Regions from separate parts of the Sphingomonas adhaesiva genome, predicted to be linked through region 1. Evidence: predicted binding sites of a transcription regulator. Region 1 holds the regulator's gene; the other holds the start of a gene.
What was found. The regulator LexA, encoded in region 1, represses DNA repair genes until DNA is damaged. The targets are predictions, from matches to a motif close to GTTCCNCNCTTGTTCT.
Positions count from the first base shown of each region.

Region 2: a site for LexA is predicted at 2,754-2,769, ahead of PGN23_RS16895 (ImuA family protein). Genes of this name have one in related genera too.

Region 1 covers NZ_JAQIJT010000002.1:1,408,145-1,412,182, forward strand. The annotation lists gene PGN23_RS12980 (ComEC/Rec2 family competence protein) at 1-1,597, shown strand, start outside; gene lexA (transcriptional repressor LexA) at 1,588-2,250, opposite strand; gene PGN23_RS12990 (molybdopterin molybdotransferase MoeA) at 2,312-3,493, opposite strand; gene PGN23_RS12995 (hypothetical protein) at 3,562-3,996, shown strand; gene moaC (cyclic pyranopterin monophosphate synthase MoaC) at 3,993-4,038, opposite strand, start outside.
Region 2 covers NZ_JAQIJT010000002.1:2,241,875-2,245,912, reverse strand. The annotation lists gene PGN23_RS16900 (DNA polymerase Y family protein) at 1-2,060, opposite strand, end outside; gene PGN23_RS16895 (ImuA family protein) at 1,972-2,724, opposite strand; gene PGN23_RS16890 (3-methyl-2-oxobutanoate dehydrogenase (2-methylpropanoyl-transferring) subunit alpha) at 3,122-4,038, shown strand, end outside.

The DNA.
Region 1 (4,038 bases):
CGCCCCGATCGCGATCGTGTCGCCGGGCGCAAGCGACTCCGGCGTGCGGCAGCGGTTGACCACGCACATCCAGTCGCGCTTGCCCGGCAGCGCGGGCGGGATCGCCGCCGCGCTCGCCACCGGCGACACCGGCGCCATTGCCGAGGACGATGCGGAGGCGATGCGCCGCGCCGGCCTCGCGCACCTGCTGTCGGTCAGCGGGCTGCACATCACCGCCGCGGTCGGGATCGTCATGTGGCTCGCGATGCGGTTGCTGGCATTGTGGCCGCGGCTTGCGCTCACGGGACGCATTCCCCTGCTCGCCGCCGCGCTCGGGGCGCTCGCCGCGATCGGCTACACCTGGATCACGGGCGCACAGGTACCGACGATCCGCAGCTGCGTCGCGGCGCTGATGGTTCTGACCGCGCTGGCGCTGGGGCGCGAGGCGGTGACGCTGCGGCTGGTGGCGGTGGGCGCGCTGGTCGTGCTGCTGGTCTGGCCGGAGGCGATCGTCAGCCCCAGCTTCCAGCTGTCGTTCGCCGCGGTCACCGCGATCATCGCCCTCCACGAGCATCCGCGGGTCCGCGCGACGCTCCTCCCACGTGACGAGGGGTGGGCGCGAAAGCTCGCGCGGCACCTCGCCGCGCTGCTGCTGACGGGGGTCGTCGTCGAGGTCGCGCTGATGCCGATCGCGGCCTATCATTTTCACAAGGCGGGACTGTTCGGCGCGCTGGCCAATATCGTCGCGATCCCGCTGACGACGTTCGTCGTGATGCCCGCCGAAGCGATCGCGCTCCTGCTCGACGCCGTCGGGCTCGGCTGGCCGGCGTGGCGCGTGACCGAGGCCGCGACGAACCTGCTGCTGTGGATCGCGCGGACGGTCGCGGCCTTGCCCGGCGCGGTGACCGCGCTGCCGCAGATGCCGCCGGCGGCGTTCGGCCTGATGGTCGCGGGCGGTCTGTGGATTGCGCTGTGGCGCACGCGGTGGCGCCGCGCGGGGATCGTCCCGCTGGCCGCGGGGGCTGCCTGGGCCTTGCTGATCCCCGCCCCCGACCTGATCGTCAGCGGCGACGGGCGTCATCTGGCGTGGCGCGACGCCGCCGGGGGCCTCTCGATCCTGCGCGATCGCACCGGCGACTATATGCGCGACACGCTGGCGCAGGGTGCGGGCCTGGACGGCGAGCCGGCGCTGCTGTCCGACACGCCGGGCGCGCGCTGCAACCGCGACCTCTGCTCGATGGAGCGCGTCGCCGGCGACCGGCGCTGGCGGGTTCTGGCGACCCGCAGCGGCTATCTGATCCCGACGATGCTGCTGATCCCCCGATGTGCCGCCGCGGACGTGGTGGTCAGCGACCGGCGCCTGCCCCGCCGTTGTCGGGCGCGCTGGCTGACGCTCGATCGCACCGCACTGACGCGCACCGGAGGGATCGCGATCACCTTCGCCACCGCACGCGCGACGACCGTCAACACGGCCGGCGACGAACATCCGTGGCGACGCACGGAGATCGACTATCGCCCGTCGTCACCACGGCAAACGCCCGGCATCACGGCATCCCGCGCCGCTTCATCGCGGCATCCCGCTGGTGTGGCGCGTCCCCCCTCGCCCCCTCAATCGTAGCGACGCAGCAGACCCGCCAGCTTGCCCTGGACCCGCACCTGCGCGGGCGCGTAGCGTTGCGGATCGTAGGAGCGGTTCGCCGGGTCGAGCCGCACCATCGCGCCCTCCCGACGGAAATATTTGAGCGTGGCCTCGCTCTCCTCGATCAGTGCGACCACGATCTCCCCGTCGTGCGCCACGTCCTGCCGCCGGATCAGCGCATAGTCGCCGTCGAAGATTCCCGCCTCGACCATCGAATCGCCCGATACCTCCAGCGCGAAATGCTCGCCGCTGCCCAGCAGCGCCGCCGGTACCGGCAGGGTGGTCGACCCCTCGAACGCCTCGATCGGGACACCCGCGGCGATGCGGCCGTGGAGCGGGATTTCGATCACGTCGTTCGCGGGCTCGGGAACCGCGCGCCGGGGCGACGCCGCGACCGGCGCGCGCTTCGCATCGGCGCGCTCGGGCGACTTCAGCACCTCCAGCGCACGCGCGCGGTTCGGCAGGCGGCGCAGATACCCCCGCTCCTCCAGCGCGCTGATGAGGCGGTGGACACCGGACTTGCTCTTCAGCTCGAGCGCGTCCTTCATCTCCTCGAACGACGGCGAGACGCCGCTTTCGTTCAAGCGGTCCTGAATGAAGCAGATCAGCTCGTGCTGCTTTCGCGTCAGCATGTGCCTGTTCCCCTGAAGGTGCGAACGGATTGCGAACCTTTAAGGAACGATTGTGGTTGCGTCAAGCAAGCATCAGCACTTCCGCCGAGTCGCCAGCGCGCGCCGGCGCGGCTCCGGCGGGGCGCACGATCAGGCACGACGCGCGCGACAGCGTGCGCAGCATCGAACTGTCTTGAATCGCAGAGGCATAGGCGCGCCCGTCGCGCAGGACCGCGCGCAGATAGTCGGTACGCTCGTTGTTGGCGGGCAGATCCTCCCCCAGCACCGCGCGCGTCGTCACCGGATACGGATCGCGCGCGCCCGCCAGATGCGCCACCAGCGGCCGCACGAAGAGCAGCGCGGTGACGAACGCCGACACCGGATTGCCCGGCAGCCCGACCACCGCCATCCCGTCCGCGCGGCGACCCGCGAGCATCGGCTTGCCCGGGCGCAGCGCGATCCGCCAGAAGTCGAGCGTCACCCCCGCCCCCTCCAGCGCCGGCCGCACCAGATCATGGTCGCCCACCGACGCCCCGCCCGTCGTCACCAGCACGTCCGCCGCGACATCGGCGAAGGCGCGCGTCAGCACGTCCAGCCGGTCGGGCAATATTCCCAGATCGACGATCTCGACCGGCAGGGCCGCGAGCAGCGCGCGCAGCAGCAGCCGGTTCGACTCGGGCAGCGCATCCCCCGCCTCCCCGCCCGGCTCGACCAGCTCGTCCCCGGTCGCCGCCAGCGCGACGCGCACGCGGCGCGCGACCGTCACCCGCCCCGCCCCGCCGGTCGCCGCCACGGCCAGCCGCGCCGCGGTCAGCCGCTCGCCGGCCTCGACCAGCACGTCGCCCTGCGTGAAATCCAGCCCGCGCCGCCGCACGTTGCGCCCCGCATGCGCCGGCCCCTCCCCGTCCAGCGCCAGCAGGTCGCCGTCCCGACGCGCCTCCTCCTGCACCAGCACCGTATCCGCCCCGGCGGGCATCGCCGCGCCGGTGAAGATCCGCACCGCCTCACCCGCCGACACCGTGCCCGCGAACGCCGCGCCCGCGGCGCTTTCCCCGATCACTCGCAGCGATCCGCCGAGGTCCGCGAACCGCAGCGCATAGCCGTCCATCGCCGACAGATCGCACGACGGCTGCGTCCGCCGTGCCACGACCGGCACCAGCGACCAGCGCCCGATCGCCTCGATCAGCGACACCGTCTCCGCCGCCACGGGCGTCCCGAGCGCGAGGACGCGGGCCTGGGCCTCGGCAACGGGTAGAAGGGACATGGCGGGTCGATCGATCGTGGACGGGGTCCCGCCTTGCGGCGCGGCGCGTGGCGGATCAAGAGGCATGGATGGATCGCACGGGGAACACCATCATGGGATCGAAGGACAGCGCCTATACCCGCGCCCGGGTGCTCCGGCTCATCTACGCGCTGTGCCTCGCGGGCGCGACGTACAATCATGCGGCCGCGATCTACCGGCATGGCTGGCTGTGGGATTACGGCGGCTATCCGCGCGTCAGCACCACCTTCTGGACCGCGCTGGGCGTGCTCGATCCGCTGGCGATCGTCCTGCTGTTCGTCCGGCCGCGCTGGGGCGTGGCGATGACGGTCGCGATCATCGTCGCGGACGTGGCGCACAATCTGGTCATCGCGCACCTCTATTTCCCGCCGCTGCTGCGCGCGCTCGCGACGGTGCCCAGCCCCGCGATGCAGGTCGCCTTCATGATCTTCGTGCTGTTCACCTGCCGGATGGCGGCGCTGGTCCGCCCGCGCCGGGCGACCTAGTTCTCCGCGCGCCAGTCGCCCGAGCGCCCGCCGCGCTTTTCC
Region 2 (4,038 bases), 830 kb from region 1:
CCGCGGCGGAAGAGCCAGAAGCGCGCGCCCGCCTCGTCCTCGACGCGGAAATAGTCGCGTACCGCGCTCGCCTCGCCCGGGCGGCGCCACCATTCGCCGGTGATCCGCTCCGGCCCGTCGCCGCGCACGACGCGGTGGGTGATGCCGCGCCAGGTGAAGCGTGCGGGGGGATAATCGGGCATTTCGGCCATGACATGGTCGAGCGGTTCCGGACGGCGCAGCAGCCGCGCCGGGCGGGGCCAGCGCGGGTGCCAGGGATGCGCCTGAGGGCGCGTGTCGAGGCGTCGGACGTCCTCGCGCACGAGCTGCGGGGCGGTGTCGGCGGGCGGGTCGAGCGGGGCGGCGCGCGCCGTGCCGCGTTCGGGCACGTCGCTTTCGACCGGGGCCATGCGCCACAGCCGCCGTTGCCCGATGCGGTTCACGATGGCGTCGATCAGGGGCGCCAGATCGGGGCGCTCGCCATCGGCGAGATCGCCGTCGAACGCCTCCGCCCCCAGCGGGTCGGCGCGCTGGACGTGGAGCGCCAGCGCCTCGATCCCGAAGCCGGGGTCGAGGCGGTCGACCTGCCGCACCAGCAGCCGCAGCATGTGGTCGGGCGCGCGGGTGGGGCGGGCGAAGCCGATGCGGATCGTCTGCACCGCGCGGTCGATACGCGTGGCGGCCAGCACGACCGCGCGGGCGCCGCGCCCGGCGCGCGCCAGATCGACGGCGAGGCGGCTGACGAGCTGCCCGATCCAGTGCGCGATCGGCTCCGCGGTGAGCAGCGGCTCGGCGAAACGCTGCTCGACCATGATCGCCACCGGGGGGACGATCGCGTCGAGCGGCTCCGACGCGCGCCCCGACGCCTGGTCGAGGCGAAGCGCGAGGGTGCGGCCGAAGCGGCGCACCAGCGGCGCGCGGGGGAGCGCGGCGAGCTGGCCGACCGTCTCCACGCCCAGGCGGCGGAGCAGCTCCTGCGCGTGTTCCTCCACCCGCAGCGCCGCGACCGGCAGCGGGGCGAGCGCGGGAAGGGGATCGCCGGGGGGCAGCGAGGTGATGGCGGACGGGGCGAAATGCGCGCAGGCCCAGGCGGCGCCCGCGGTATCGGCGATGCCGACGCGCGCGGCGAAGCCGAGCCGGGCGAGCAGGCGGACGAGGCGGCGTGCCATCGCCTCCTCTCCGCCGTGCAGGTGGCTGACGCCGGTGAGGTCGAGGAACAGGGTCTGCGCATCGGCGACCGCCACCACCGGGGTCCAGCGGCGGGCGAGCGCGATCGAAAGTTTGCGAAGGTCGCACGCATCGCCCTCAGGATCGGCATCGCGGACCACCACGTCGGGGACCGCGGCGCGGACCTGCGTCAGCGGCATGCCGGGGGCGACGCCCAGCGCCAGCGCGGACGGCGAGGCGGCGGCGACCTCGACCCGGCTGCCGACCTTGTGGACGGTTACGAGCGGCGGCGCAGGGTCGCCCGATGTTGGCGAAGGATGCGCCGATGTGGGCGGACAGACGCGCGACACGGTGCCCGTGCTGCGCGCGGTGTCGAAGAAGGCGGCGACCTCCTTCACCGCGGCGCCGGGGTCGTTGGAGCCATTCTTCCTGTTCCCCGGCGCAGGCCGGGGTCCCGTTGCGCGCGGCTCGCAAGATGCGGAAACCGCGCCCGACCGGGCCCCGGCCTGCGCCGGGGAACAAGGAAGTGCGGCGGGCTTGGGCCAGCCGGTCGCCTTCCCCCCGTCGTCGCCGGGCAGGCGCTTGTAGGGATGGTCCGCCGCCTCGCTGCGGCGCCCCATCTCGCGCATCGGCGGGCGCTGGTGCGCGGGCAGCGTGGCGATCTGGCGCGCCACCTCCTCCCGTCCCCCCATGTCGCGCGCCCATCTGGCGCCGGGACGCCAGCCGGTGTTGCGCGGTGCGTCGCAGTTCTTGCCGCCCTGTTCCGCATCGCTCGCCGCCTTGATCGCGGCCCAATCCGGCACCAGGGCGTCCAGCGCCACGCGCTCAGGCGGCGGCGGTGCGAGCGCGGGTTCCGCCCGCCGCAGCCGGTCGATCGACCAGTCGGGCAGGTAGAGCGATGCGACCCGTTTCATCGCAGGCCTCCACAAGCAGTTGAAAGGGTTCGCCGCCGCGCTGGCGGGTGCAGTGCACATCCCAGCGCGCGCGGCCGATGCCGGCGACGGGCAGCGGTGCGGACGGGGCGGAGGCGACGCGCCAGCGCGTGACCGCGGCGGAGGGGACCGCGAACGGGTCCGCCTCCTCGCGCGCGTGACGCTTCATCAGGAGCGCGATGGTGCGCCCGCCCTCCGCCGCGAGTTGCAGCCGGCGGGTGGAGGCCATGGCGGCGCGGCGCGTCTCGCCGATCACCGCGCCCAGCGCGCGATGACGCAGCCCTTCCTCCATCAATGCCAGCACCTCCGCATCGTCCGCCGCCTCGGCATAGAGGACGCGCTCGGGGGAGAGGCCCGACTGGTAGAGCCCGGGCGCGAAGAGGTCGCGGCGGCGCACCACCCAGAGCACCGGGCCCCAGGCGCGCGCCGCGATCCCGGCGAGGAACAGCGTGGCCGAGGCATCGTCGCCCATCGAGGCGGTGGCGGCGGCGACCTCGTGCAAGGCATCCAGCCGCAGCCCGCCGTCCGCCAGCCGCGTGTCGACCGCGGGCGTGCCGAACGGCAGCGTCGCGCGGCGGCGATGGCCGTCGCCCTCGATCGCGCGGAGCGTGTCGCGCAGGGACTGGAGGACGCTCGACTGGGACACGGATGATACGACTCGCGATGGGGAAGTTCGTTCCTAATTTGTTCCCTTGGAGCGAGTCGAGTCAATCCGTTGATTTTGGGGGGCGTCGTCTCTGGTAGCCCCCCGTCATGCCGGGCTTGTCCCGGCATCCAGGGTTCGACGCACCCCGCTGCCGTTCGGAGCGCGGAACCCTGGACCCCGGGACAAGCCCGGGGTGACGATGGAAGTTGAAGAAGCGGGACCCCGGCTCAGGGCCGGGGTGACGAGGCGCAGGCTGCCGTCGCAACAAAATTGCGGATTTGCCGCGCGGATCGGGCATTGTGCTGCGCGGACGGGGCGATCGGCAGGCGTTGAAATATTATTACGCGCGCCGTACACTCGCCCGCAAGCGACCCCGTGGTACGCGAAGGAGAGAGCAGTGGGCGAGGCCCCCGATCGTTTGAGCAACCTGAAGCCGCTGTCGCTTCACGTGCCGGAGCCGAAGTTCCGCCCCGGCGACGCGGTCGATTTCGCCGCGGTGGAGGTGCCCGCCGCGGGCTCCGTGCGTCGCCCCGACACCGCCGCCAACCCGCATGATTTCACCGATCTGGCCTATACGATGGTGCGCGTACTGGACGAGGACGGTCGCGCGGTCGGGCCATGGGACCCGCAGCTGTCGCCCGACAAGAAGCGCCGGATGCTGCGCCACATGGCGATGGTGCGCGCGTTCGACGAGCGCATGTTCCGCGCGCAGCGGCAGGGCAAGACCAGCTTCTACATGAAGTCGCTGGGCGAGGAGGCGGTCGCCGTCTCCGCCGCGCACGCGCTGGACGACGAGGACATGTGCTTCCCGTCGTACCGCCAGCAGGGGCTGCTCATCGCGCGCGGCTGCCCGCTGGTCGACATGATGAACCAGATCTATTCGAACACCGGCGACAAGCTGCAGGGCAAGCAGCTGCCGATCATGTATTCGGAGAAGCGCTTCGGCTTCTTCTCGATCTCCGGCAACCTGACGACGCAATATCCGCAGGCGGTCGGCTGGGCGATGGCCAGCGCGTCGAAGGGCGATACGCGGATCGCGGCGACCTGGTGCGGCGAGGGATCGACCGCGGAGGGCGATTTCCACTCCGCGCTGACCTTCGCCACGGTCTATCGTGCGCCGGTGATCTTCAACGTGGTCAACAACCAGTGGGCGATCAGCAGCTTCTCCGGATTCGCGGGCGCGGAGGCGACGACGTTCGCGGCACGCGCGATCGGCTATGGCATCGCCGGGCTCAGGGTGGACGGCAACGATGCGCTGGCGGTCTATGCCGCGACCGCCTGGGCCGCGGAGCGCGCGCGGACCAATGCCGGGCC